3 regions of the Erwinia pyrifoliae DSM 12163 genome follow, and region 1 is predicted to be linked to each of the others. Evidence: predicted binding sites of a transcription regulator. Region 1 holds the regulator's gene; each other region holds the start of a gene.
What was found. The regulator PurR, encoded in region 1, represses purine synthesis genes. The targets are predictions, from matches to a motif close to CANGCAAACGTTTGCNTG.
Positions count from the first base shown of each region.

Region 1 (10,056 bases):
CCAGTGCCGGGCTGATTATTACCGAGGCTACGCAGATTACATATCAGGCAAAAGGCTATGCGGGTGCGCCTGGACTGCACTCATCACAACAAATTGCCGCCTGGAAACAAATCAACGAAGGTATTCATCAGGACGGCGGCCATAGTGCCGTTCAGCTGTGGCATACCGGAAGGATCTCACATGCCAGTCTGCAACCAGGCGGTGCTGCTCCGGTATCTGCTTCAGCCATTAATGCTGAAACCCGAACCACCCTGCGTGATGCCAGTGGACATCCGGTACGTGAGGCAACCTCAACGCCACGTCCATTGAGCACTAAAGAAGTGGGCGGAATCGTTGATGACTTCCGTCAGGCGGTGATCAATGCGCGTGAAGCCGAATTCGACCTGGTTGAACTGCATGCGGCACATGGCTATCTCATCCATCAGTTCCTGTCTCCGGCCTCTAACCAGCGTGATGACAAGTACGGCGGAACGATTGAGAATCGAACCCGTTTCGCTTTGGAAGTTGTTGACGCGGCAATAGCCAGTTGGCAAGCCGACCGGATTGGCATTCGTATTTCTCCCCTTGGCCCGTTTAACGGCCTTGACAATGGTCAAGACCAGGAAGAAGCCGCCTTATATTTCATTGGCGAACTGGCAAAGCGTAAACTTGCCTACCTGCATATTTCCGAACCTGACTGGGCAGGTGGCAAACCTTATACCCGCGAATTCCGCCAGGCGATCCGCGCGGCATATCCTGGCGTGATCGTTGCTGCCGGCGGTTTTAACGCCGAGAAAGCCGAAACACTAATCGAACAAGGTCTGATTGATGCCGTTGCTTTTGGCCGCAGTTATATTGCCAATCCCGACCTGGTTGAACGTCTGAAAGATGGCGCAAGTCTTAACGAACCACAGCCAGAAACCTTCTACGGCGGCAATGCTGCAGGCTATACCGATTATCCAAAACTTGGTGAGCACGCCTGATGCTCGCACCTTTTAGCATTATCGCTACACTTGGTTTTACGTCATCTGACAAATGACTCTGATAAAAGAGGATGTTATGCGTTTACTTCACACCATGCTGCGCGTTGGCGATCTGCAACGTTCCGTCGATTTCTATACCAAAGTTCTGGGCATGCGCCTGTTACGCACCAGTGAAAATGCCGAATACAAATATACCCTCGCCTTTGTCGGCTACAGCGAAGAGAGCGAAGGCGCAGTTATCGAACTGACCTATAACTGGGACGTGGATAAATACAACCTCGGTGATGCATACGGTCATATTGCTCTGGGCGTGGACGATGTTGCAACTACCTGTAATCGCATCCGTAATGATGGCGGCAACGTTACCCGCGAAGCCGGCCCGGTGAAAGGCGGTACCACCATCATTGCGTTCGTAGAGGATCCGGACGGCTATAAGATTGAACTTATTGAAAATAAACACGCTGGTCACGGTATCGGCAACTAAGCTTTTTTGGGGTGCTTCCCAGGCACCCCGCTCCCCCCCTGCTGCATCCCCCAACAAAATTTGCCATAATGCGCGCTGCCTTTTATCGCCAATGAGAAGCCGATGTCTGAATCGAATGAACTGAATACCCTGAGCAGCCGTTTTCGCGGTTTTTATCCAGTAGTGATTGATGTCGAAACCGCAGGTTTTGATGCCAAAACGAACGCCCTACTGGAGATTGCGGCAGTAACGCTGAAAATGGATAGTGATGGCTGGCTGGAAAAAGATGATACCCTTCACTTCCACGTTGAGCCTTTTGCCGGTTCAGTTCTGCTTCCTGAAGCACTGACATTTAATGGAATCGATCCTACTAATCCTCTTCGCGGGGCGGTCAGTGAATACGAAGCGCTTCACGCTATTTTCAAACTGGTGCGTAAAGGGATTAAGGACAGCGGCTGTAACCGGGCGGTTATGGTGGCGCATAATGCGACGTTCGATCTCAACTTTATGAACGCCGCAGCAGAACGTGCCAGTCTGAAACGAAACCCTTTCCATCCCTTCGTAACCTTTGATACCGCTGCGCTTAGCGGGCTGGCGCTGGGGCAAACCGTGCTGGCAAAAGCCTGTCACGCAGCAGGAATGGCGTTCGACAGTGCACAGGCGCATTCGGCCTTGTACGACACGCTGCAAACGGCGGATCTGTTCTGTGAATTGGTTAACCGGTGGAAACGTCTTGGCGGTTGGCCACTGCCCGCTGCTGCAGAGAGCTGTCCCGGCAACTAACTTAGGGGGGAAATAGCCTTTAATACCTGATGTTCTTCTGTTCAGGGGCTGGAAGCCAAATATGATGGCCTGAGGCAACAGCTCAACGCAATTCCCGGGCGGTGAGTTGAAATCGTTGACGCTGTAAGTGAGGAGGCCGTCAGAGGGAAGCCGTTTGCTCCAGATGAGTGATCAAGCCGGGGTATGGCGAAACGCCGAAGTGAAATGCCAGTCAGTTATTATCACTGACTGGCTTGAAAGTTTCATCACGCCCATTCAGACGCCAGCCAAGGCGATTACTCTGCGGCGTCAGTTGGGTATTTCTGGGCGGTTTCTTTGATCAACTGTTGCAGTTCACCACGCTGATACATCTCGATGATGATATCGCAACCGCCGACCAACTCACCGTCAACCCACAGCTGCGGGAACGTTGGCCAGTTTGCATATTTTGGCATTTCAGCACGAATGTCCGGGTTTTGCAGGATATCCACATACGCAAAACGCTCGCCACAGGCGGAGAGCGCCTGTACGGCCTGAGCAGAAAAACCGCAGCTCGGTAGCTTCGGCGAGCCTTTCATATACAACAGGATTGGGTTTTCTGCGATCTGGCGCTGAATTTTTTCAACAGTACTCATAAATGCCTTCCTCAATACGATACTTCGTGTATAGGCTGTAGCCAGCCAATATTGTAGCTATTCTGACCTGAGGTTGAAAATGACATTTTCAATACTTATCGGGTTTTCACCCGGTTAACGGTCAGAGGATGGTAACAAAATAACATTTTCTTCTGAGCTTTGCTGCATCCGTTGACAAATAGTTAAGGTAACGCACTGAGTTAACAGACTGATTATATATGTTAAACTATCGACCACGGCTGTATTATTGTAACAAAAAAGACCTTACCTTTTGCTCTCCATTTAGTTTAGAATTCTTACAACCTTCTGCCAGCGTGCAGAATTGACTATTTACCCTCGCATTGCTGCCTGCCGCAATGCACGAACTGTTAATGGAAATGATGCGTCTATTCATTACGCTTTTCATGCTCGCTTTCGCTCAGCTATTTTTTAATATGGCGCACGCATCGCCACAGGCTCCTGTTAATGCCGATCGGCACAAAGCTGACCGAAATATCGCGCGCGAAGATGAACGACGCAAAAAACGCCCGGTAAAAGCTTCCACAACCAAAAAAATCAAACAACCTCCGGTAAAAAAAACTAAACAACCCGCACGACCGGCGCAGCTAAGCACGGCGAAAAAACAAAAGTTAAAAAATAAAACCACTGTCGTTAAGCGCCCAACAAAAAAAAGCAACACGGTTAAAAGCCAGTCTGCCTACAAACCCGGCATCAAAAAGACAATAAAAAAACGTTACGGCAGGCAGCGTGCAGATCGTAAGACGGCTCTGTCGGCCCCTATAAAGCTCAGTAATGCGCATCGCATTCGTTATCAAAAAGCGCGTGAAAGCGCAGTGAATAAACTGATGGGCCAGCTGGGTAAACCCTATCTGTGGGGTGGCAGCTCGCCTAAAACCGGGTTTGACTGCAGTGGCCTGGTTTGGTACGCCTATAAAGATTTAGTAAAATTCAAAATTCCTCGCACCGCAAATGAGATGTATCACCTGCGCGATGCCGCTCCGATCAGGCGTGACAGGCTTGAGAAGGGCGATTTGGTGTTCTTCCGTCTCAACAGTAAAAGTCGCGCCGATCATGTAGGCGTCTATCTCGGCGGCGGTAAATTCATTCAGTCACCACGAACAGGTAAAGATATTCAGGTCAGCACACTGGGTGATGATTTCTGGCAAGAACATTACATAGGCGCTCGTCGCGTGGTGACACCGAAGACGGTTCGTTAACCGCTGGCAGACAATTTTCCCGCCGGGCCGCGAGACGAAACGCATTGCTGCCTCGTAATCAACGATTCCGTCTGGACTCATCGTTATCAATTTCGGTAAGTGATTTAACTTCGCCATTACCCACATTGGGTTAACAGTCTGCAATTATTCCTATCGTTAACAGTAAACATCTCGTTTTCTTTGCGCAGCCTTGTTAGAATTCATCCTCTGCGTTGCGCAACGGTGCCAAAATTTGGCTAAGCCAGCACTGCGCGTCCTGTTACGGACAAACCTTACCCCTTCCCGATTCTTTGAGACAGCCCCCAATCATTCTGTCCAGTCGGGAAAAGCCTGCATCCAGGCAAACGATTAACAAACCAGTTATCAGCAGGTTACTGATAACACCAGGAGTAGGATTTTCATGGCAACAATTAAGGACGTGGCAAAGCGCGCGGGTGTTTCTACCACCACCGTGTCGCACGTCATAAACAAAACACGCTTTGTCGCCGAAGAGACGCGTGAAGCGGTATGGGTGGCTATTAAAGCATTGCATTACTCACCAAGCGCCGTAGCTCGTAGCCTGAAGGTAAACCACACCAAAACCATTGGCCTGCTGGCAACCTCAAGCGAAGCACCCTATTTTGCAGAAATCATCGAAGCGGTGGAGCACCGCTGCTTTGCTCAAGGCTATACCCTGATTCTGGGCAATGCGCATAACAATATCCAAAAGCAGCAGGCTTATCTGTCGATGATGGCGCAAAAACGCGTGGATGGCCTGCTGGTCATGTGCTCTGAATACCCGGACGCGCTGATTGCGATGTTAGAAGATAACCGCAATATTCCGATGGTGGTAATGGATTGGGGCAAGTCACGCGGTGACTTTACCGACACGGTACTGGATAACGCATTTGATGGCGGCTATCTGGCGGGGCGTTATCTGATTGAACGCGGGCACCGTGACATTGCTGCCATCCCGGGTCAGTTGGAACGCAACACCGGGGGCGGGCGCCATGCGGGCTTTCTGAAAGCACTGGCCGAGGCCGGGATCACACTGCGTGATGAGTGGCTGGTACAGGGTGATTTTGAACCTGAATCCGGTTATCTTGCTATGCAACAGATCCTGGCGCAGAAACAGCGTCCGACCGCCGTATTTTGCGGAGGCGATATCATGGCGATGGGCGCAATCTGTGCAGCAGATGAAATGGGACTGCGCGTGCCGCAAGACATCTCGGTGATCGGTTATGATAACGTGCGCAACGCCCGATACTTCACTCCGGCGTTGACGACCGTACATCAACCGAAAGAGCGTCTCGGTGAGACCGCCTTTGATATGTTAATCGATCGCATTACCAGCAAACGTGAAGAGTCCCAGACCATTGAGGTTTATCCTTCTCTTATCGAACGACGTTCGGTGGCGGACGGACCTTACCGCGACTACCGCCGTTAATTGCGCATCGGCCCCGGATGCTGTTGCTCGCTCAGCCACTCGGCCTTCAGGGTTTCCGTGCTACCAAGATATTCCAGCAGCCAGCTCAGCGCCGGTGAGGCGCTTTGTTCCGACCAGCTCAGACAGCACGGACTGTCTGGAAAAGGTGAGCTAAGCGCCAGCTCACGCAGTTCGTTTCTCTGCAACAACGGTTGGGCGAAATGGCCCGGCACCATGCCAACGCATAACCCCGCGCCCAGACAATCAAAGGCGCTTTCCCAGTCAGGCACAACCAGCCGCCGCTGATTATCCAGCGTCCATGTTGTGCGTTTGGGTAGCGCGCGTGAGGTATCTTCCAGCACCAGCGAAGGCCACTCGCGTATCCACTCTTCAGTCAGCGGCCCGGGGCGGCTGACTAACGGGTGTAGCGCATTAACCACACAGCGCCAGTTCAGGCTTCCCATATCACGAAAAGCGAAACGCCCGCCAACCGGAACCGCCTGTGTAGCACCTATCGCCACATCCACCCGCCCGTCTGCCAGCGCGTCCCAAACGCCGTTAAACACTTCTGGCATGATATGCAGCTCCATGTCAGGAAAGTGGCGGTAAAAATCCACCACCAGCTGCCGCGTACGCGACGGGCGTACGATGCGATCGACAGCGATATTGAGCTGCCCGCGCCAGCCGTTTGCCACCTGCTGACAGCGGCGGCGCGTGGCTATCATTTTTTTGATGACAAACCTGCCTTCCTCGCTAAATACCCGTCCGGCGTCGGTTAACACCACATCACGATGCCGCCTTTCAAACAGACTTACGGCCAGCCATTCCTCAAGCTGGCGCACCGTATAGCTTACCGCAGAGGGCACACGATGTAGCTCAGCGGCAGCGGCGGTAAAACTTCCGGTCCGGGCCACGGCATCAATAACTTCCAGTGAATGTTCAGACCACATATTTGCCTTCAAAAAAATTCATGTCGATTGACTAATATTAGCGTTTCACAGACTGTCCTGCACGCGATTACACTGCTCAGGCTAAAAATGGACTGATAAGAGTTGATCAACATGTATTCTAAAGGTTTTATGATTTACCTTGCGCTGCTAAGCATGCTGGGTTTCCTTGCCACCGATATGTACCTGCCCGCATTTGGTGTGATGCAGCAAGATCTGCATACTCCAGCCGGGGCTATCAGCGCCAGCCTGAGTATTTTTCTGGCCGGTTTTGCCTGTGCGCAACTGGTATGGGGGCCTCTTTCAGACCGCATCGGGCGTAAGCCAGTACTGTTGATGGGTCTGAGTCTGTTTGCTATCGGCTGTGCCGCCATGCTTTGGGTTAATTCAGCGGCTTCGCTGCTGGCATGGCGATTTGTGCAGGCTGTCGGCGTCTGTGCTGCGGCCGTAAGCTGGCAGGCTCTGGTCGTTGACCGCTACAGCGCTGCCCGGGCCAACCGTGTGTTTGCCACCATCATGCCGCTGGTCGCGCTCTCCCCGGCGCTGGCCCCGCTGTTGGGTGCCTGGCTGTTAGCGCATTTTTCATGGCAGTCCATCTTCGTTACGCTGTTACTGATTACTCTGCTGCTGCTGGTGCCTACCTTGCGCCTGCCATCACCACCACGGGGGGATAAAAGCGCGCCTGAAATCGCCGCTCCCGGTTTTGTAACCCTGCTTAAATCCCCCCTGTACAGCGGTAATGTCGCAATCTATGCGGCCTGTTCTGCCAGCTTCTTCGCCTGGCTTACCGGTTCACCGTTTATTTTGGGTAGTTTAGGGCTTTCACCTGCCGATATTGGCCTGAGCTATGTGCCGCAAACGGTCGCTTTCCTTATTGGTGGCTTTAGCTGTCGCGCGCTTTTAAGTCGATTCGCCGCGCGCAAGATCCTCCCCTGGCTGCTGATGTTCTACAGTCTGAGCATTGTTACGCTCTGGCTGATTGCGCAACATCCCCAGCCTGCTCTGTGGGCTCTTATGCTGCCGTTCTGCGGCATGGCAATGGCGAATGGCGCAATCTACCCTATTGTTGTGTCCAGCGCCCTGCTGCCCTTCCCTCATGCCACCGGTAAAGCGGCCGCCTTGCAGAATATGTTGCAGCTTGGCCTGTGCTTTCTCGCCAGCATGGTCGTATCTTCATTGATTGATGCAGCTCTGGATGCCACCGTGCTGGTGATGCTGGCCACCATTTTAATCGCAGCCGTGGGCTATTTTGTGCAGCGCACGGCGGAGCGTGAACTCGTGTTGCGAACGGAAAAAATCACGCCTGAAATCAACCCAACAAATAGTTAGCAAGATAACAATAATTCATTGAATAATTGAAAATGCAGGCATATACATCTTAAATGTCATAAAAAATAATAACTTATTATTTTTTATGACCGGGGTAATTGCCGTGCAGGCTTCCTGCAATTATCCTGAAGGCCGCAGCGCCGGGCTTATGACGGGCGGCCGCAGTCCCAGCTTCTGATGTTCAATCAATCCTCTTTCACATGGGTTAACAGGCCGTGATATTTGCCGTGTGTGCACCCTCACAAATCTGCGAAAATTGACTATTCTTTTTCTCAGGTATCAATCGCACAAGATGATGGAGAAGCTATGAGTTCATCATGTATTGAAGATGAAAGCCTGGGGGATAATCAGTGGTACCGAATCGTCCAGGAAATATTGAGTAAGGCCGATATTCAAGTTAACGGATCCCGCCCCTCTGACATTCAGGTGAGTAACCCTGACTTCTTTAAGCGAGTGCTGCAGGAAGGTTCATTAGGGCTGGGTGAAAGCTATATGGATGGCTGGTGGGAGTGCGAACGCCTGGATATTTTTTTTCAGCGCGCGCTCAATGCCCACCTTGACCGACAGCTTCCCCATCATTTTAAAGATACATTGCGTATCGCCGCTTCACGTTTAACTAATTTACAGTCTCGCAAACGTGCCTGGATAGTGGGTAAAGAACATTATGATCTGGGTAACGATCTCTTCACCAAAATACTGGACCCGTACATGCAGTATTCCTGTGGTTACTGGAAACGAGCTGAAACGCTTGATCAGGCTCAAGAGGCGAAGCTGGAGCTGATTTGTGCAAAACTACAACTTAAGCCCGATATGACGCTTTTAGACATTGGCTGTGGCTGGGGAGGTCTGGCTGAATACGCTGCACGTCATTACGGCGTTAGCGTCGTGGGTGTCACTATTTCTGTCGAGCAGCAGAAATTGGCTCAGCAGCGCTGCGAAGGCCTGAGCGTAGATATCCTGCTGCAGGATTATCGCGACCTCAGTCAGCAATTTGACCGCATCGTTTCCGTGGGTATGTTTGAACACGTCGGCCCGAAAAATTATGCTACCTATTTTGACGTGGTCGATCGTAATCTGAAACCCGATGGCGTCTTCCTGCTGCACACTATTGGAGCCAGTAATACTAACGATCACGTCGACCCGTGGATTAACAAATACATTTTCCCCAATGGCTGCCTGCCCTCGGTGCGCCATATCGCTGACGCCAGCGAGCCACATTTTGTCATGGAAGACTGGCATAACATGGGGGCTGATTATGACGTCACGCTGATGAGCTGGTATCAGCGTTTTCTGACAACCTGGCCGCAGCTGTCAGACAAATATGGCGAGCGTTTCAAACGTATGTTCTCTTACTATCTTAATGCCTGCGCTGGCGCATTTCGTGCCAGAGATATTCAACTCTGGCAAGTGGTCTTTACCCGTGGAACAGAGGGTGGGATCCGCGTAGCGCGTTAAGAAACTGAAGATGGACAGGGCGGCTGAAAGCCGCCCTGTCGTCAGCTACTCCCGGGAAGCATTACCCTGTTCTTCTGCCACCGTGGCAGCTAGCAGCTCTGCTTCACGGCGCGCCAGTACCCGCTCAACGGTTTCAACTATCGCCTGCGTCTGCGGATCGATTTCGATGTTCACCCGCTGACCAAGTCGTTTGCTGCCCAGGGTGGTACGCGCCAGAGTTTCCGGGATCAGATGCACACAGAATTTAGTCCGCGTCACCTCACCAACGGTCAGGCTGATACCGTCGATGCCTATATATCCCTTATGCAAAATATATTTCATCTGGCTGACATCCTGCGGCTTAAACCAGATCTCGCGGTTATTTTCCGCAGTGAGTATTCTGGTAATTTCGGCGGTAGTCATAATATGACCGGACATCAGATGACCGCCGATTTCATCACTGAATTTTGCGGCACGCTCTACGTTAACCGTGTCACCGACATTCAGGGTACCGAGATTGGTGATACGAAGCGTCTCCTTTATCAGATCAAAGCTCACGCGATCGCCTTCCACGCCGGTCACCGTCAGGCAACAGCCATTATGTGAAACCGATGCCCCCAGCTGCAAACCATGCAGGAGTTCCGGCGGCATTTTGACTACGTGAGTACGAAAATTAGGTTTCTCTTCAATCGCCAGCACCTCGGCGGTGCCCTGCACAATACCTGTAAACATGATTTTGCCTCAATATAACTGTTTTCCTGCTGCTTAGTTTGCCCTGGCAACGTGCCAAAGCCAAACAATGCACAGCAACATTGCGTGACACAAAGTGCCATTTTTATATCAGTTGATTGGCTATTTAACTCATGAGCATTAGAATAATTCCCCCCTGCGAACCGGCATAA
Region 1 is NC_017390.1:2,129,730-2,139,785, forward strand. Features, by position in the region: gene nemA (alkene reductase) at 1-962, shown strand, start outside; gene gloA (lactoylglutathione lyase) at 1,039-1,446, shown strand; gene rnt (ribonuclease T) at 1,549-2,208, shown strand; gene EPYR_RS09510 (Grx4 family monothiol glutaredoxin) at 2,484-2,822, opposite strand; gene EPYR_RS09515 (C40 family peptidase) at 3,203-4,039, shown strand; gene purR (HTH-type transcriptional repressor PurR) at 4,440-5,465, shown strand; gene punR (DNA-binding transcriptional activator PunR) at 5,462-6,394, opposite strand; gene punC (purine nucleoside transporter PunC) at 6,506-7,720, shown strand; gene cfa (cyclopropane fatty acyl phospholipid synthase) at 8,027-9,175, shown strand; gene EPYR_RS09540 (riboflavin synthase) at 9,221-9,886, opposite strand.

Region 2 (10,056 bases), 710 kb from region 1:
CGGAATGTTCGGATCCTCTTCTCTTTCATTCCTCAATGCCGATCTCACCGCCGCAGGCAGGGTTGCTAAGGCGATTAACCTGCTGGCTACCCTATATGAGAAATAGCAAACCCGTGGATGAAGGGGAGGCCGGGGTGACAGAAATGATGACTGAAGGAAAGGAACTGCACCAGCTGGCTGAAAATTGTGCCTGGCAGAATGATGCTCACCCGGCATCCACTTCTCCGTCAGCGCTAAGGTTAACAGGAAAAATGGGATTGCTGATAGGCGCCGGACTGCTGGCAGGTGCTGTCGGTAGCGTGGCCTGTCAGCGCGCCCGGGCAGCAGACCGCAACAACAACAGCACGGACTTGTATCGCACGGAGGTTCCCCCCCCGTTAAATCATCACGATGCACAGATGGCTTATCGCTCAGCGGATTATGATACGGGTGAACATGTTAGTCAGAGCGAACCTTTACCACAACCCGCCGCCAGAGCCTCTCCACGTAAGCTAACGACCAGCAAGCCGCCTGAGCGCGATGATGTAAAAAAAACCGCAATCGCCGATCTGATTTGTTACGAAACCGTGGGCGCGGGGCGAATGGCACACAGAAGAATAGCGCCCTGCAAGAATACTACCTCTCAGGTTCTGCAACATAAGCCCCGACCACAGCCGCTGAGAAAGTATTACTATACGAAAAACCAACCTGATATATGCAAATCGACGCAGTTTGAACAAAGATGTCAAAAATTTCATAGTGAGCAAAAAAAACAAAGTAAAGTTTTTAAAAATGTTGTTTTAAATGTCGGTAAAACAAGATGCTTATGCCCCCCGCCCGTAGGTGAGAAAGTTGAACTAATTCGCCCTCTTACGTTCGGGGAAGTTATAAATCGCAAAGGGAAAACAAAAAGGCCGGAAAACAGGATAACTTCTTCCCCCCACACGAATATAGCAATAACATCACAAACTGAAATCAGCACTCATCTGGTTATTGAAGATGATAACACGACGATAAGTACGCTTGACGATGATGTGAAAGATGATGTGAAAGATGATGTGAAAATAGAAAAGTTATTTGATTTTTCATGTATTGAAGAGCGCGAATCTCTATCATGGATAGATATTGTCAGGCAGGTGGGGAAAACGCTGGCATCTCCGGTAAAAACGCTGGGGGATGAATCACTTATTATTTATTATCACAATACGCTGGGGCAGGGATGTCCAAAAAATCAGACAACCGAACGGATTGACAATATAACCAGTAAAATTGATCCTTTAACGACGCAAATACTGACCCTGCTACCAGGATCTCAGGTTATTGCCGTGACTCAGCTCATTATTGCTCCTGCACTGCAGATACTTGCAGATGATTGGTCAGGTAAGCCTGTTAACGTGGAAAATATAGCGGGGCTTAACCAGCAGTTAATGTTTATGGTAAGACAAACTATTCCAACACTTTCTGGATCGGAGATAGCCTCTCTCTACGATGCAACGGCGAAAAAAAAAGGCGAAAAAGGTATGGCAATAGGCAAGCCTGTTCGAAGATTTACCTTGAAAGATAATAAGCTGGCGGTAAAAATCGGAGGGAAATCCTATTCCTACCTAAAACGTAAAACGGGAGAGTCTTATATTACTGATGGTGATGATACGCATATTGTTGCCTATAATAAGGCCAGGGCGAGATGGGATTTTATTAGTAAAGAAAAGGAGATGGTTTATTCAAAGCACAATATTAATAACAGTAAGCTTTTTGGTATTCCGATAAAAGATTTCATAAAAGATAAAGATACTCTGCTGAAGGCTGATAACGAGAATGCAGACATCATAAGCCTGAAAGAAAAGGATGGTAAATGTTCGCAATACGTCCTTACGGGAGGGCTGCTGGTGCCAATAGAACAGTATGATATTTCCGGAAGCATAACAAGTGTTGCAGTTTCACCTAAAGGAAAAGAGAGGAATATCCTGCTGGCAACCGAATATGGCTGGGTGTTTGAAAAAGACTCTACCCAGATTGATGAGAATCTGGACGTTTTGCTTGGCAGTGATGGAAATGGGCAATTTATCAGTCAGGATCGTTTGTTCGGTAATATCATGGCGGACGGGTTTAGCTATGATCCCGAAGGGAAAATGTATCTTAAATACAAGCAAAAATATTACGAGGCCTATCAGCCATTTAGTGATATCTATAATCTGATCAACAGGCCAGAGAGTTTATTCGTCAAAGAGAACGGCATTTTCAAACTAAGAAATTCACCTGATGTTATCTTTGGCTACAGAAACCTGGGCGTAGGCTTCCCTGACCTTGAACCCGTAACAGAAATTTTGCCGCGAATTGAAGAAGATGCTTATGATTTTCTTTGCGCTCATGGCGAAATCGCCGATACCACTCCCGTAAGAAAAATCGGCCCAGGGGTTTACGTTGATGAAAAAGGTAAAATGCTGTTCACCGTAAATGACAAGCATTTTTCCGTGTTCAGTTATTCCAGGAATCATGTTGTAATCAATAATGCCATTGATATGGCTGGTAATAATAATATCGGTCTTTTTCTAAGCAGGGATATCTACCTGAGAGAACGAGAAGCAAATAAAGAAAATATGCTCAGCTACATTGAGTTGGGCCACTGTGATTTGAAGCGCTCACCGGAGGCAGGCTCCAGTTGCACTCCGCTTGTTATCACCGACAGCTTAGATGCATTGCTCAAGCATAATATTGAATTGGGCCATGCAAGCAAGAAAACGATTTTAAATACCAGGCTTGTCCAATATAAAATGCTGGATTTTCCAGGATTGTACGTCAATCCTGAAAAAAGTAAGTATTACTATCTTTACAATGGGCATTTCTTCAGGGCTGAAATTGTTTCTTCTGACAGCAAAGTGAATGCTGCCAGTAGGGTTATGTTGCGTATTTTCACAAAAGGAGATATTTACAGGCGCAAAAAGGATATAGCCTATATCATCTTTGATAGTAAAAACGAGAGGATAGAGTTAAAAACTCAGGTCGATTTTTTGGCCGAAAGGCTGGGTATGAGAAAAGGGGCGGTCAGCAATTATTTGAGCAAAAGAGTATATAACAGTATTGGGGGGCTGGATGCGATAGAAAATGTCGTGAATCAGGTGCTAATGTCGAAGCGGTTCATTATGCCTATTCCGCGAGAAAAATATATTCCTTTTATCGATGACGAGAACGTCAAAGAGTTAATTGGTAAGCATTTTTATTCATCCCGAGTCAGATTCAGTGAAAACACGGTTGAGCTTTCCGCAAGTACAAAGATCACCGATTCATTTCCGCTCTATTTACGTGGTGCAAAAGTCAACGTTGAAAATGCTGTTAAGCATCTCAATCTTGAGATCATCCCTGCCGTTATTAAAGAACTGAGCAACTTCAGTCCGAATTGCGAATATTATCTTCGTGAACTATTGGAAACTGATAATGTGGAATTTCTGCGAAGTTTTGCTCTTGCCCTTAAAAAATATCTTGTCAGGACGCGAGCTGCGCTGAAGCTGAACAAGATCTACTTAGCCAGTTTGGTTAAAGAGCCGCTAACCGATCATATGTTACCGGGTGACGAAATTGTTCATCATCGCCCGGTTCTGACCGAAGAAGAAAGGCATTTCGGCACGCTGGCTTTTGCTCTGCTTGACAGAAGTGGCAGAATCTTTATCAATGCCGATAAACTCTATTTTGTTGATCCTACTCACCCTGATCACAGCATGAGGAAGGCTCCCGTTTTAACCCTGAGCAGCACCCTGTTACATGAGGCTTCGCACGTCGGCATGATGACCAGCGATATCGTCTACTTTCCAATCGAAAACGGGGATTTTATACCGGTGCTCGATGCCAAAGATGATATGATCGAAAAAATTATGGCGGGTAAGGTTGTTGAAAAACAAGATTTTAAAGAATTGAACAAGCAGTATCTCAGCCGAATATCCTTGTACCGTGGTCGGATGGAGCATTTTATGCAGCCTGAAAATCTCGCTTACCTCGCTTCGCACGATCCAGGCTATTTAGCGCACCTTTTATTGAATACCGCAGACGGTGTCGCTCTTCTGACGCTGGATATTTATCGCAACAGACTGGTAAAAAGAAACTAACTGCGGCCATGCTGGCGCGCGCTCACGCATAAAATTCCTGTGCTCCCTTTCGCCAAACTTATTCCTGCAATACACAACCTTAAACGGGATGGGCTGATTATTATGTCTCTCTATGAGTATCGCCTACTGCATACGCAGGGAGTCCAGGATATCATCATGAAATTTCTCCATAAACGCGGCAGTTTGCCTCATTGACGAATGTGTAGCGAAGTGGTGTATTTTATGGTGTAATAATGCCTAATTCTCAGGCGATAATCTGTGTTAAGTATCTGATTTAGCACAAAAACAACATAACAGGTCATCAATGAGCTGGATTGAACGAATTCTTAATAAGAGCACAATTACCCCATCGCGCAAGGCAAGCATTCCTGAAGGGGTCTGGACCAAATGTGATAGTTGTGGTCAGGTTCTTTACCGTGCCGAGCTGGAACGCAATCTGGAAGTTTGCCCCAAATGTGACCACCATATGCGGATGCATGGCCGCGATCGTCTGCACAGCGTGCTGGACGAAGGTTCACTGATTGAACTGGGTAGCGAGCTGGAACCTAAAGATGTGCTCAAGTTCCGGGATTCAAAAAAATACAAAGATCGTCTGTCAGCGGCTCAAAAAGAGACCAGCGAAACGGACGCGTTGATTGTGATGAAAGGCACTCTGCACGGTATGCCGATTGTCGCGGCAGCGTTTGAGTTTGCCTTCATGGGCGGCTCAATGGGTTCCGTGGTCGGTGCACGCTTCGTGCGCGCCGTTGAGCAGGCGCTGGAAGACAACTGCCCGATGATCTGCTTTTCCGCATCGGGCGGAGCGCGCATGCAGGAAGCGCTGATGTCGCTGATGCAGATGGCGAAAACCAGCGCCGCGCTGGCAAAAATGCAGGAGCGTGGCCTGCCTTACATCTCCGTACTGACCGATCCCACCATGGGCGGGGTTTCAGCCAGCTTCGCGATGCTTGGCGATTTAAACATCGCGGAGCCTAAAGCCTTAATCGGCTTTGCGGGTCCTCGTGTGATTGAGCAGACCGTGCGAGAAAAGTTGCCGCCTGGCTTCCAGCGCAGTGAATTCCTGATTGAAAAAGGGGCGATTGATATGATCGTGCGCCGCCCGGTCATGCGCTTCAAGCTGGCCAGCGTGCTGGCGAAAATGATGAATCTGCCTGCTCCCCAGGAAGATATCGTTGCTGAAGCCGCTGCTGAATCAGAAAGCCCCGAGGCCTGATCGATGATGAGAAGGGGATTTCGCGTCCCTTTCACCAATGAACCGTAACTTTGTGAACGGGACACATGGATAATCTTCCTCAAGCCACGTCGCCTCTTGCCGCGTGGCTTCATTATCTTGAACATTTGCACTCCCAGGCCATCGATCTGGGTCTGGAACGCGTTCAACGCGTTGCTGCTGCGCTCGACTTGCTTACCCCAGCCCCTGTGGTGATCACCGTTGCCGGGACGAATGGCAAAGGCACCACCTGTCGCACCCTTGAAACCGTCTTGCTGGCCGCCGGCTATCGCGTTGGCGTTTACAGTTCGCCGCATCTGGTACGCTACACGGAACGGGTACGCGTTCAGGGGGCCGAGCTGGCAGAAACGGCGCATACGGCTTCTTTCGCGGCGATTGAAGCCGGACGTGCCGCCACCTCACTCACTTACTTTGAATTTGGCACGCTGTCGGCGCTGTGGTTATTTAAACAGGTGCAGCTGGACGTGGTGATCCTCGAAGTCGGCCTGGGCGGGCGGCTGGATGCCACCAATATTGTGGATGCGGACGTGGCGGTAGTCACCAGTATTGCGCTTGATCATACCGACTGGCTTGGCCCGGATCGCGAAAGCATTGGCCGCGAAAAGGCGGGAATTTTTCGCCAGGGTAAGCCAGCGGTGGTTGGCGAGCCGGATATGCCAGGCACCATTGCCGACGTCGCGGCGGAAAAGGGCGCGCAGCTGAATCAGCGCGATCGTGACTGGTCGTATCAGGTCGACGGCGACAGCTGGTCCTTCCACGATGCCAGCGGCAGTATTGAGCATCTGCCGCTGCCGCAGGTGCCCGTCCCCAACGCGGCTACCGCACTCGCGGCGCTGCGTGCATCAACCCTCAAGGTTGATGAGGCCACCATCCGCCGCAGCCTGCACCAGGCGCTCCTGCCGGGACGTTTCCAGAGGGTGAGCGAGTCACCCCAGGTTATTCTTGATGTGGCGCACAACCCCCATGCGGCGAGCTATCTGGCGGGGCGTCTGGCGGAGATCAAATGCGGGGCCAAAGTGCATGCGGTGGTGGGTATGCTGCATGATAAAGACATCGCCGGTACGCTGGCATATCTTGCCCCGCAGGTTGATTACTGGTACTGCGCACCGCTGGAAGGTCCCCGTGGTGCCAGTGCAGCACAGCTGGCGGCGCATCTTAACGCGGCGCAGTCCTTTGCGTCGGTAACCGCAGCCTGGCACCGTGCGTTAACCCAGGCGGAACCACAGGATATTGTGCTGGTGTGCGGCTCTTTCCACACCGTTGCGCAGGTCATGGAAACGATGGCAACGGAGAATGGAAGTGGCAAGTAAGTTTCAAAACCGTTTAGTCGGCACCGTGATTATTGTTGCGCTGGGGGTGATCGTGCTGCCAGGCGTGCTTGATGGCCAGAAGAAACACTATAAAGAAGAGTTTGCGGCCATTCCCCTGGTGCCAAAAGCGGATGAGCAACCCGAAACCGAGCTGGTGCCGCCGGTAACCCAGTCGCTGCCTGCACAGCCTCCGGGAAATGGGGGAGCTGTCGCTGCAGGCAATGATAACCCTTCGCAGGCGGAGAGCGGCTCGACCATGCCGACGTCGCACAACCAGCCAACGGTGGTGACGCCGCCGCCGGTGCAGCAAAAGGTCCAGCCGCCTGACGTGGTGGAGAGGCCTAAACCGCAACCCAGGCCTGAACCGATTGTAAAACCCGTTGAGAAGCCGGTGGAGAAATCCGCGCCGGTTGAAAAACCAAAGCCGGTTACTAAACCGGAAGCGAAGTCTGAAGCGGCGGTCGATAATTCCCGCCCGCCTGCAGAAACCGCGCCCGTTGGCCTGGCGTATGTCGTACAGCTCGGCGCATTGAAAAATGCCGCCAAAGTGAATGAAATCGTCGCTCAGCTGCGTCTTTCAGGCTATCGCGCCTTTACCGTCCCGGCAACGCCGGTACAGGGGCAGATTACCCGTATTTACGTCGGGCCGGATGCGTCGAAAGCGAAAATGCAGGCGGCGATCGGCGCACTGCAGGGCATATCGGGGCTGGGTGGCGTGGTGAAACCTTACGCTGTGCATTGATGGTTTTGCCGGTCATGGTTCACAGGTCAGGGCTATTATTGCGATAGCGATCGTCATATACGCCCGAAGTTGCCACACGGCAACTTCGGGCGTTGTGCATGATGACAGAGCTAATTCAAGGTATTGCGTCAGGGGGCGCGGGTGGGTGAGAAAGGCCGCCGCCAGCGGTTTTTTAAACCCCGGGGTTAATTTGAATCCGCACGGTAAAACCCCTACGCAAACGTTTTCTTTTTCTGTTAGAATTCGCCGCGAACTGAGGCTGAGTCTCTGAAGATTCAGTCCGGGGCAGGGGCACTGGAAGTGTTTATGATCTGGATAGATTACGTCATTATTGCGGTTATCGGTTTTTCGGCTCTTGTCAGCCTGATCCGTGGGTTTGTTCGGGAAGCGCTTTCCCTTGTAACCTGGGGATGCGCTTTTTTTGTCGCCAGTCATTACTACTCCTTCCTTGCCGTCTGGTTCACAGGATTCGAAGACCAACTGGTTCGGAATGGGATCGCCATTGCGCTGTTGTTTGTTGCCACGCTGATTGTTGGGGCGATCGTCAACTACGTGATTGGTTCTCTGGTTGAAAAAACCGGCCTGTCGGGCACCGACAGGGTTTTGGGCGTCTGTTTCGGGGCATTACGTGGCGTGCTGATTGTTTCCGCCATGCTGTTTTTTCTCGATACGTTCACCGGATTTGCCAAAAGCCCGGACTGGCAGCAGTCCCAGCTTGTTCCCCAGTTCAGTTACATCATCAGGTGGTTTTTTGATTACCTGAAAAGCACGTCGAGTTTTTTGCCCCGGTAATCGCACCGGGGTCGCGGCTTATGAGGAAATATCAATATGTGCGGTATTGTCGGGATCGCCGGTTTTATGCCGGTCAACCAGTCGATTTATGACGCGTTAACAGTGCTTCAGCACCGTGGGCAGGATGCCGCAGGCATCGTTACCATTGATGCATTGAATTGCTTCCGTCTGCGTAAAGCAAACGGCCTGGTCAGCGATGTATTTGAAGCCCGCCATATGCAGCGTATGCAGGGTAATATGGGCATTGGCCATGTGCGCTACCCGACGGCTGGCAGCTCCAGCGCTTCTGAAGCTCAGCCCTTCTATGTGAACTCACCGTACGGTATTACCCTTGCCCACAACGGCAACCTGACAAACGCCCACGAGCTGCGTAAAGCGCTATTCGAAAGCGGCCGTCGTCATGTCAATACCACGTCGGATTCTGAAATTCTGCTCAATATCTTTGCGCAGGAAGTAGACCGCTTCCAACAATACCCGCTGGAAGCAGACAATATTTTCGCTGCTATTGCTGCGGTGCATCAGAAGGTACGCGGGGCTTACGCCTGCGTAGCGATGATTATCGGTCACGGGCTGGTGGCTTTCCGCGATCCTAACGGCATCCGCCCGCTGGTTATCGGCAAACGCCCGATGGCCGATGGCCGCATCGAATATATGGTGGCCTCGGAAAGCGTGGCGCTGGACACGTTGGGCTTTGAGTTTCTGCGTGATGTGGCGCCGGGTGAAGCGGTGTACGTGACGGAAAAAGGCCAGCTGTTTACCCGTCAGTGCGCGGACAACCCGAAGTACAATCCGTGCCTGTTCGAGTATGTTTACTTCGCGCGTCCGGATTCGTTCCTCGACAAGATTTCCGTCTACAGCGCCCGCGTGCGCATGGGCACCAAGCTCGGTGCCAAAATCGCCCGTGAATGGGAAGATCTCGACATCGACGTGGTGATCCCTATCCCTGAAACCTCCTGTGATATCGCGCTGGAGATGGCGCGCATTCTGGATAAGCCTTACCGTCAGGGCTTTGTGAAAAACCGCTACGTCGGCCGGACTTTTATTATGCCCGGCCAGCATCTGCGCCGCAGCGCGGTTCGCCGCAAACTGAACGCCAACCGTGCCGAGTTCCGTGGTAAAAACGTGCTGCTGGTGGATGACTCCATCGTGCGCGGCACCACCTCTGAGCAGATCATTGAGATGGCGCGCGAAGCGGGGGCGAAAAAGGTTTATCTGGCTTCAGCCGCGCCGGAAATTCGCTTCCCGAACGTCTATGGCATTGACATGCCGAGCGCAACGGAGCTGATTGCACACGGGCGCGAAGTTGAAGAGATCCGCCAGCTGATCGGTGCCGACGCGCTGATTTTCCAGGATCTCAGCGACCTTATCGAAGCCGTGCGCGAAGAGAACCCGGATATCTCGCAGTTTGAGTGTTCCGTTTTCGACGGTATCTACGTCACCAAAGATGTCGATCAGCAGTATCTTGAGTATCTGCAATCCTTGCGTAATGATGATGCTAAAGCGATGCAGCGTCAGAATGAGGTAGAAAACCTGGAAATGCATAACGAAGGCTAAGCGCTTTGGGGTGTAAGCAGGTAACATGGGCTGGAAGCGATTCCGGCCCATTTTTTATTAAGGATAGAGTATGAAACGACTCATTATTGGCATCTCTGGCGCCAGTGGGGTGATTTATGGCATACGCGCGCTGCAAATTTTGCAGCAGGTCAGCGATATCGAGACGCATCTGATCATGAGCCAGGCGGCGCGTCAGACGCTGGCGCTGGAGAGCGATTACTCGGTACGTGACGTACAGGCAATGGCTGACGTGGTGCACGACGCGCGCGACATCGCGGCCAGCATCTCCTCCGGCTCCTTTGACACTGACGGCTTGGCTATTCTGCCCTGTTCAATGAAAACCCTGTCCGG
Region 2 is NC_017390.1:1,414,994-1,425,049, forward strand. Features, by position in the region: gene EPYR_RS06275 (hypothetical protein) at 1-4,076, shown strand, start outside; gene accD (acetyl-CoA carboxylase, carboxyltransferase subunit beta) at 4,381-5,289, shown strand; gene folC (bifunctional tetrahydrofolate synthase/dihydrofolate synthase) at 5,355-6,617, shown strand; gene dedD (cell division protein DedD) at 6,607-7,359, shown strand; gene cvpA (colicin V production protein) at 7,666-8,151, shown strand; gene purF (amidophosphoribosyltransferase) at 8,188-9,705, shown strand; gene EPYR_RS06305 (UbiX family flavin prenyltransferase) at 9,776-10,056, shown strand, end outside.
Region 2: cvpA (colicin V production protein) is a predicted target of PurR. The motif match lies at 7,573-7,590, and genes of this name have one in related genera.

Region 3 (10,056 bases), 1.4 Mb from region 1:
CGCCTGATTTAATGAAACCTCGAGAATATCCGGCAGCTGCAAGCCCAGCATCAGGAATACCATGCCGTTAAAGACGAATTCCAGCATCTGCCAGACGCTGTTAGCACGCAGTCGCATCGCCAGCGGAGCCTGACGAATGATGCCGGAACGCGAGATGGTCATACCGGCCGCCACCGCCGCCAGAATGCCGGACACCCCAATATGTTCAGCAATCAGATAGGAAGCAAACGGCAGCAGCAGCAGTAGCACCGTCTGCGTTGCCGGATCGTCACCGCTCCAGCGGCTGAACAGGCGTAGTGATTTACCGTACAGCCAGCAGATGGCGATGCCCGCCAGCAGGCCGCCCATCGCCACTTTAAGAAACTCCAGCGTCGCGCCGGAGACGGTAAACACCATCGTTCCCATCGTCACGGCCACGGCAAACTTCATGGATACCAGACCGGAAGCGTCGTTCATCAGCGCTTCGCCCTGCAGAATAGCCATGATTTTTTTCGGAATGCGCCCCTCGCCAACGATGCCGGAGAGCGCCACCGCATCGGTAGGGGACAGCACGGCAGCCAGGGCAAAGGCAGACAGCAGCGGGATCCCCGGCACCAGCCAGTAAATCAGATAGCCAATGCCGACCACGGTAATCAGCACCAGCACCAGCGCCAGGCCGAGGATCTCACGCCCGTGGTGTAAAAACTCGCTGGTGGGGGTTTTCCAGCCATCGGCAAACAGCAATGGCGGAATAAACAGGACTAAAAACAACTCCGGATCAAAGTCGACATGCAGGCCAAACGTTGGCCAGGCAAGCAGCGCCCCCATGGCGATTTGCACCAGCGGCAGGGGAATTTGGAATGGAATGATACGTGCAGCAACGCCTGACAAAGAGACAACCAGCGTCAGAATGAGGATGGTAAAGAAGATTTCCATGTTTTCCTTTCTTATACGTCTTCCAGTGGGATTCAGACAATACGGGCATGGCGATGTACATGTCCACCGGATAGTAAAGCAAATTCATCAGGCGTTGAAAAACAGGAAGTGCGTTAAGCGGGAAAATTCGGCGGCATCTGAAGCCGAAGCCGCAAATTACGGCTCCAGACTGCATTAAATTGCCCAACCACCGGCATAGAATGCGACCAGGATGACACCAATGACCACCGTGCCAACGTTCAGCTTACGCCACTCGCCGGCAAAAAGGCGGCCAACAATCAACGAACCGAAACCGAGCATGATACCGGTGACGATATTGCAGGTCAGCACGATAAATACCGCTGCCAGCAGGCCAGACATCGCATCGACAAAATCGTTAAAGTCGATTTTTGACACGTTGCTCAGCATCAGTAGCCCGACATACATCAGTGCTGGTGCGGTGGCATAACCCGGCACCAGGTAGGCCAGCGGTGACAGGAACAGGATGAGCAGGAACATCACGCCAACCACCACCGCCGTCAGCCCGGTTTTGCCGCCCGCTGCCGTACCGGCTGCCGACTCGATATACACCGCTGCAGGAGCCGCCCCGACCAGGCCGGAGAAGATGCTGCTCAGTGAGTCGCTGGTCAGCGCCCTACCGCCGCTGATAATCTGATTGTTTTTATCCAACAGATTAGCCTGACCCGCCACGGCACGAATGGTCCCGGTGGCATCAAATACGGCTGTCATCACCAGCGCCAGCACGCTTGGCAGCACTGCCGGTTTCAGCGCCCCAATAATATCCAGACTGAATACCAGTGATTTACCCTGCTCGTCGCTCAGGCTTGGCATGGAAAACAGCCCCTGATAGCGCACGGCAGGATCGAATATCAGACCAATGACCGATATAGCAATAATGGTCAGCAGAATACCGCCGGGAACGCGCAGCTTTTCCAGGCCAAAAATCACCGCCAGGCCCATCAGAGTCATCATAATCGGGAAAGAAGGGAAATGCCCTAATGCGACCGGCAGACCCGGCCCCGGATTTTTTATCACCAGCCCGACGCCGTCCGCCGCGATAAGCAGCAAAAACAGCCCGATACCCACGCCAGTGCCGTGTGCCACGCCCATTGGCAGATTACGCAAAATCCAGGCGCGGACGCCGGTCGCGGAAATCAGGGTAAACAGTACCCCCATCAGGAACACCGCCCCCAGCGCTACCGGCAGGCTAATGTGCTGGCCCAGTACCAGGCTAAACGCGGTAAACGCCGTCAGTGACAGGGCACAACCAATCGCCATCGGCAGATTGGCCCACAGCCCCATTAGCAGAGAACCAAATCCGGCAACCAGGCAGGTAGCAACGAAGACGGCAGCCGGCGGAAAACCCGCTTTACCGAGCATCGACGGGACAACAATCACGGAATAGACCATCGCCAGGAAGGTAGTCAGTCCGGCGATCACTTCCTGGCGCACGCTACTGCCGCGTGCGGAAATGTTAAACCAGGCATCTAACGTGCCGTTCGCCGGTTGAGAAGGAGTAGACATAGTATTCCTCTGAGTTTTTTATGAGTTGTCGCTGCGTGGCATCGCTGCAGCGCGCAGCGATAGACGTTTGCATCCCTGGTGCAATATTCGCGGTATACAGTGCATCGGAGCGGGGCATAAACCGAATAAAGGCAAACGTTTTATTCCACGCATAACGCGCGTAATAAATATTCTGCATCATTTGTGCCGCTGGCAAAGGCTAAGCCGGGACCGTGACTCATAACAGTCAGCAGAACTCAGATTTGCAAGATGACGATTATTTGCAGGCAAAGGATTATCCAGTGTTTTATGTCGCACTTTCAACACCTGTTCGCGCTTAAATGCCACCGTTCGGCTGGGCACCTACACCCGCCATAAACATTGACATAGTACCGGGATTAGCCCCGGTACACTGCAAAGATTTTCTTATAACCGCCATCCGGTGCCGAAGGGGGTAAGGCGTTTTCTTTCACGGGAAGGGAAACTTTTCACACAAGGTTAATTTTGCCCCCTTTATCCAGCGCGCGCTGCCAGGCCGCGCGGCACTGCACTTTTTCCAGCCAGGCCTGAATCGCCGGGCTGCCAGCGGCACCACCACGCGCGGTGATCGCCTGTATCGGAAAGCTCATCTGTACATCGGCAATGCTGAATCGACTACCGGCAAACCACTCATTGCTGGTCAGGTGCTGCTCGATAAACTGGCGATGAGTGGCCAGTTGTGGGTCGATATAGCCCTTCTGCACGCCTTTACCAAACGCACTGCCAATCGGTCGCAACAGCCAGGGTACCGGCGCTTTACCCATACGGCTAAAGATCAGTTTCATCACCAGCAACGGCATTAATGAACCTTCGGCATAGTGCAACCAATAACGAGATTGTATTACCTCTTCATCGTCAAAAAGTTTCAGCCGCTCTTCGGCGTCATAATGCGCCTCCAGGTACTCCAGGATCGCGCCGGATTCCGCCACAACACGATTTCCATCGGTAATCACCGGGGATTTGCCCAGCGGGTGCACTTTTTTTAGCTCGTCAGGAGCCAGCATGCTGGCTCCACGCTGATAGCGCTTGATCTGATACGGCACTTCAAGCTCTTCCAGCAGCCACAGCACGCGCTGCGAACGTGAATTGTTAAGATGGTGCACAGTGATCATCATCACTCCTTAATGTCGGCAATCAAATCATCAGTATAGGAGTTCAGACGTTTTTTACATCCAGCAGTATTGCCCCGGTGCCCTGTTCGCTCAGGCGGTCATCAGGATTACGTAGCGGGCAATCCTCCATCGACAGGCAGCCGCAGCCGATGCAGCCGTCGAGATCGTCTCTCAGGTGGGTCAGCGTCTCAATGCGACGATCCAGTTCATCACGCCACTGCTGTGACAGCAGTGCCCATTCTCTGGTCGTCATACGCTTACCGGGGGAATACTGCATCAGGCTATCGCCGATGGTGGCAAGCGGTATGCCGATACGCTGGGCTATTTTGACAACCGCGACGCGACGCAGCACGTCACGGGTGTAACGCCGCTGATTACCCCCGTTGCGATGGCTGCTAATTAACCCTTTGCTTTCATAGAAATGCAGCGTCGATACCGCCACGCCGCAGCGCTGCGCCACATCACCAGGGGTCAATTCCCGTTTGTTAGGATTAGGGGGACTTTTTTTCATTTAGCACTTTACCTCAAGTTAACTTGAGGAATTATACTCACTCACCATTGAGGCCGCGACAGGTATCAATCCGTTTTCGCGAGACACCCGGAAGAAAAGTGTATGCATGACGACATCATCAACACCCTGACCAACTGGATCGATAATAATCTGGACAAAGCCCTGTCGATTGATGAAGTGGCTGCAAAATCGGGCTACTCGAAGTGGCATTTACAGCGTATGTTCCGTACGGTGACAAAACAGACGCTGGGTGGGTATATCCGGGAACGCCGTTTAACGCTGGCTGCCGAAGCGCTGCGCCAGAGTCAGCGCCCGGTTTTTGACATCGCCATGCAGTACGGCTACGACTCGCAGCAAACTTTCTCCCGGGTATTTCGTCGTCAGTTTTCCCAGACGCCAACGGCTTATCGTAATACCATGCGCCGCCAGATGTTGCAGCGTAGCAGCTGGCATTTTGACTGCGGCGACTCCCCAGCCAGCAGCGTTCAATCGCAGTGAAATGATAAAACCTGCCCGACCTGTAACTCAATGCCCGCGCGGGATCCACAGCGCTGATTGCTCGCCCGCCCTCTTAACGAACAGTGCCGCAAAAACCGTCACCGCCTTATGGCAGTGGCTTTTGCCGGTATCGGCATCGCTATGTCATGCTGGTTGGTGAGCGGATGTTGGATATGTCGTTCAATATGCAAAGCCTGTAAAAGCTGGCAAAGCGCAGGGGGGTTGTTCCTGACAGACTACCGATGCAGAACTTTCTCATTACCCCTTTTGGCTTGAGGATGTAAAGTATTTTTTTACGTTTTGTTATAGACAGTTTTATCCTGGTAAAAACAGGGCCTGTTTTCGTGAGGGTAAATACAAGCCTTTCTAATCTCTCTTTGAAATTTAACCTTGCTTAACCTGTCTGTAGGTTTTGTGGTTGAGTGATAAATCTGAATTTCATAATAATTCCAATCTTAAGAATGGGCGAATTTTAATAGGATACGTTCTCACTGTTTGCAGAGACTATTCTTTACCCACCCCTGATTCAATACTTACTTCCGGGGTTATCTCTGGTGATGGCAGTTACCGGTGATTTTCACATCATCCGTTAAGCCTGATTGAAGTGTGCACCGCTTTTTTACCTTCCAGCACGCTCTTTGCTAATTATGCTCCGAACCTGAATTGAGAAGAGGTGTGATGAGAGGAACCTATAGTAAAAAAAACAATACCTAAAGCCGTCAAAACTCTTTTTTAAGAAAATAGGATGAATCCCATAATGTTATTTTCTCCATAATATCCTAACGTAAGGCATGACAGCCTAATCACCTTATTTTTCAGGATTAGATAATATCTGAAAAAAACAGATCCATTTATTAATATAGTCATGCTTATTCAAGTATTGTTAAGAAAGGTAATCGCATTTATGAGAAAATCACGATATAGCGAAGAGCAAATCAACAGCGCCATTAAAGCTTCTGAAAACGGCACCAGGGTAAAAGAAATCTGTGACGCATTAGGAATTTCCGCAGCAACCTTGTATAGCTGGAAAAAGAAGTATGCTGATTTATCTTCAGAAAATGGAAGGAAAATAAGAGACATGGAGGAGAGACTTCACAATATTGAACGTGAATTACAGGTTTTGTCCTCAGACAAAGAGATGCTGCAAAGCGTGCTGAAGCACTTTTTCACCACCAAAGACAAGCGTCAGGCGGTTAATTTTTTGCAACATACCTATCAAATTGGCACACGCCGCAGTTGTCGCCTGCTGGACATCAGCCGCAGTGTTTACCACTATCCCAATAATGGTGAAAACTGATCGTGTCATCGATGATGGCAAGTTGACGGGCAGGAGGCGGGTCAAAAAAATATCGTTATGGCTAACTGAACATTCCCGTATCCTCCCCACGGGTGGACATTTGCTGATGGCCTGTTTATCACCTGGCCGCACTGGTAGAAAATCAATATCAACAATGAGTTCTCTGCACGTTTATCTTTAACACCAGGGTCAACGTGCAATGATCAATGCAAACCCGCCTCGTGCAATCATCAAATCCAGCTATCAATTGTCCGGTCAGGATGATTTTCTGTTTTCTTGATGAATTCACCCAGCCTCTATCAACCTTGCCAGAGATGCTGTCCGTTACAATGACATTCGTTTCGGCGTCACGTTTAATCACCCACCGAAAAAGATTAACAATACTCACCAATTAATGCCGCAATCACCGGGTTGCTCCGTCTCGATAGCGCTTTAACTTATCAATAGTTGATTCCGGGCTGCTGGAACAGGTTACATCTGATGATTTTTTACAGCGAAACTTGATTCAGAGAGGGTCTGCAGGCAGGTAGTACGGCGTAAATATGGTGCTTATCCTGTTCAGCACAGGCACCTGTGGGTCGGTACAAATCAGCTAATTGAGCCACAAATCCACGGGCGGCAGGAATGTAAAGCGTATGACCGCACCTGAATTCCTGTCAGCTTACGGCTCAATTAAGCGATGACTTCTGTGCCGCAGACAATAGAAGAGATCGCCAGTAAGCAACGTGCTGAGTACCGCCGCCGCGTGAACTGCCAGCGCATCTTCGTCGGCAGTTCACGCGTTTCCTACAAAGGAAATTACTGCTCAGGGGGGGCCGATTCAGGTTGGACTTCGTCGATCTTCCAACCGTCACGCTCGTGAATCAGCGTCACCAACAGATGTTGACTGTCGCCGGGATCGCGCCCGAGCGTGACATCACCCGCCGCGCGATTACCCTCACAGGTGAAACTGCTGACGCTGACGTGATTGACCCAGCCGTCGCTGTAGTCCTGATCCTGCAGGAAATAGTCGTCATCCATGCCGTCCGGGCTTTTAATCAGCAGGTTAATTTTTTGCAGCAGTCGCTGGGTAACATATTCATTTAATAGCGGATCGTGTTCATCAATCGGGCTTTCCTCTTGACTTAGCGCCGTCAGATACCAGCTGTAAAAGGCCAGACTGGTGCTCTGTGGATCGTTATTATGCTCCGCTGCCGCCGTCCCGAAGGCGACGATCGCTGTCACCAGCATCAGCAACCACTTTTTCATGTAAACCACCCTGGATAACTCACGTCTTTAATCTCCTTATCAATCATGCCTTCCCATGCGCCTGTGATTGTATTGAATTTAGCCGGCTAATCCACCCTGCTCCTTCACTTTGTTGCCGTTTTTAGTCACCGTTTATCGTGGAGCTGGCACAGATAACCAGGCAGCGAGTGGCCAGAGATCCCCGGACAGAGCGCCGAAGCCCCCCTTCAGCACCCCGTTCTTTTCCACTGTTTATGCCAGCCTCAACGGCAACACCCAGTGCGTCCGGCTTCAGCTGTTGCTCACCGTCTTACGACCCACGCCGACCGGCGCGATGGTCAGTGTCTTCCTGCTGAAGTTCACGCTTCAGGTTTCCAGCCAAATCACCCGCAGTTATCAACTTTACCACTCCCGTCAATGATCAGATTGTCGTTCGACGTTATGGCGTCCGGCGTGCGTTTCATAAAACGTTATGGCGTAACCTCCATCCGCATTGGGCGTTAAGGTCAGGTAATTAACCCACCGATCCTTCAGCTGCCCCTTATTGTCCTTCACCCGAACCTGCGCCCGTTTGCCGCTGGCATCGATAGCCAGCAGCGTGCCGTAACGGTTGTATTGCGCTACTGCGTCACCGCGATAGGGGAGCTGCCAGGTTGTCGTTACCCTGCTGAGTTTGTCCGGACTGTCTCCCGTTCCGTTCGATCGCCAGTAGAAGTTGTGGCGATGCCAGTTGAAAGCGCTTTTTTCGGCATCCCGTTTCATCTCCCGCCCTTCGTTCAGGTTGGCCGGACGGCGTGCTTCCACCGTGGCATCCCCGCCCGCTTCGATAAAGCTGGCCCGGTTTTCAATCAGATCGCTGCTGCCGAGGTACAGGCGACCGCCGCTGTATAGCAGCGCGCCATCGCTGTTATTCAGCCGCTCGCCGGTTTCCAGGTGCAGCGCCGCAGTAGCTGCCATCACCGCATCGCGCCCGTGATTGTCAATGATGCGCGCCCGCACGGTGATATCATCGCCCATCACGGTCGCCGGGTTATCCAGCGTGTCGATGTCCAGCACCATACGACCGGCTTCCAGTCGGCCCTGATTGAACAGCCTGCCGGTGGTCAGCTGCAGCGTTTGACCCACCAGCGATCCCTGGTTGGTAAGATGGTGGCTGTTAACGGTCAGGCTGCCCGGCAGCAGCCACTCGGTCAGATTGGTCAGAACGCCTGTCACCGTGAGATTCAGCGCGCCGTTGCTGCTCAGGGTGTCGCCCGTCCGGTGGGTATAATCCTGCTGCACGGTGAGCGTCAGCGCCTGCCGGCTTTGCAATGTGCCGCCCTGATTATCAAGCGTGCGCGTATAAAGGCTTAGCGTCTCGCCACTCTGCACTCTGCCGCCCTGATTCAGCAGTGCCAGGATAGAACCGGTGCGCGCGGCATCAGCATGAATGCGCACTGCGCCATTGGCCTGAATGCGCCCCTGACGGTTATCGAGGGTGGAAAGCACCGCAAGCGTCACCAGGCCGGCGCTTTGCAGGCGGCCGTCACGATTGTCCACGGCGCGCGCGGTCACACCGATATGCAAGGTGCCATGCAGCGTACCACCGTCACGATTGTTAAGCAGGTCGGCCTGAACCTCAAGCCCGGCCTGGCTGCTGAGGGTTCCCTGGCCACTGTTGTCGAGTTGTGCCGTATTCAGCGTCAATGCCCGGGTGGAGATCAGCTGGCCGGCCCGGTTATACACCCGGGCCGCATTGAGCGTCAGCGCATCGCCGCTGTGCACCTTTCCCTGCTGATTATGGAGCGTATCCGTACGATAAACGCCAATGCCTTGGCTTATCAGCGTGCCGCCAGCGTTGTCCAGCTGCGCCACCGTCACGTTTAGCGCATCACCGCTGCTAAAAACCCCCTGGCGGTTACTCACCTGACGCGCGGTAACCTGCTGGCCGCCGTTGCTGCGTATCGAGCCACCAGCATTATCCAGTAACGCCATGATGCGCAGCCCAAGCTGCCGTTGACTGTCCAGGCTTCCACCGGTATTCAGCAGCGAACGCGCGTCAAGCTGTAACCCTGACCCACTCCGGAGCCTGCCCTGGCGATTATCCAGAGACTGCTTTAACGCCACGCGCATCTGTTTCTGGCTGTCGAGCAGGCCGCCCTGCCGGTTATCTAACCCCTGTGCCGCAACGGTGAGCGTGTCGGCGGACAGCAGCTGGCCGCCGACGTTATGCAGAATGCTGCTGGCAGTCCCGTCGGCCGGGCCTTGCAGGGTCAGCGGCCCCTGAGCGCGCATTTTCCCGGCGCGATTGTCGATATCGCACAGGATATGCAAGTCAAGAGCGCCAGCAGACTGCATTACCCCTTTGCCGTTATCCAGTACGGTTGCCGCGAGTGTTGCATCCTGCTGGCTCTGTATGACGCCCTCGTGGTTATTGATGTCGTCACTGACGGCGCGCCAGCTCCCCTGGCTGCCCATCGATCCCCGCGTATTAACCATGTGCCGCGCACGCAGCGTCTGTGACCGTTTGCTGTAGATGCGGCCGCTGCCGTTGTCCAGCGTATCGGTAAATTGCATATCCAGGCTGTCGAGGATGTTCACCGCACCCTGCCCATTATTCAGCCCGGCTGCGCGCACGAGGGTACGCCCATTGCCGGTGAGCGTGCCGCCCTGGTTATCCCATACGCCCGCCAGGTTAAGCGAAAGCGCCTGCTGGCTTAGCACCCATCCCTGCTGCCGGTTGCTGAACCGTCCGCCCAGCAGGGAGAGATTGCCGGCGCTTTGCAGCAAACCCGCATCGTTATCAAACCCGCTGCCCGAACCACCCTGCCAGTTCAGCCCTTGCTGCGCCGTCAATATTCCGCGCTGATTGCTGATATCGCCGGTGCTATTCAGTACCAGTTCGCCGCCTGACTGCAACCTGCCAGCGGCGTTGTTGAGATGGCGGACGCTCACGTTTACCTGGCTGCCGCCCT
Region 3 is NC_017390.1:3,577,953-3,588,008, forward strand. Features, by position in the region: gene EPYR_RS16320 (Na+/H+ antiporter) at 1-915, opposite strand, end outside; gene EPYR_RS16330 (NCS2 family permease) at 1,090-2,439, opposite strand; gene EPYR_RS16335 (glutathione S-transferase) at 2,907-3,569, opposite strand; gene soxR (redox-sensitive transcriptional activator SoxR) at 3,613-4,080, opposite strand; gene soxS (superoxide response transcriptional regulator SoxS) at 4,183-4,578, shown strand; gene EPYR_RS21585 (YjcB family protein) at 4,636-4,854, shown strand; gene EPYR_RS16350 (transposase) at 5,483-5,875, shown strand; gene EPYR_RS16355 (DUF3828 domain-containing protein) at 6,674-7,123, opposite strand; gene EPYR_RS16360 (two-partner secretion domain-containing protein) at 7,517-10,056, opposite strand, start outside.
Region 3: EPYR_RS16330 (NCS2 family permease) is a predicted target of PurR. The motif match lies at 2,568-2,585, and genes of this name have one in related genera.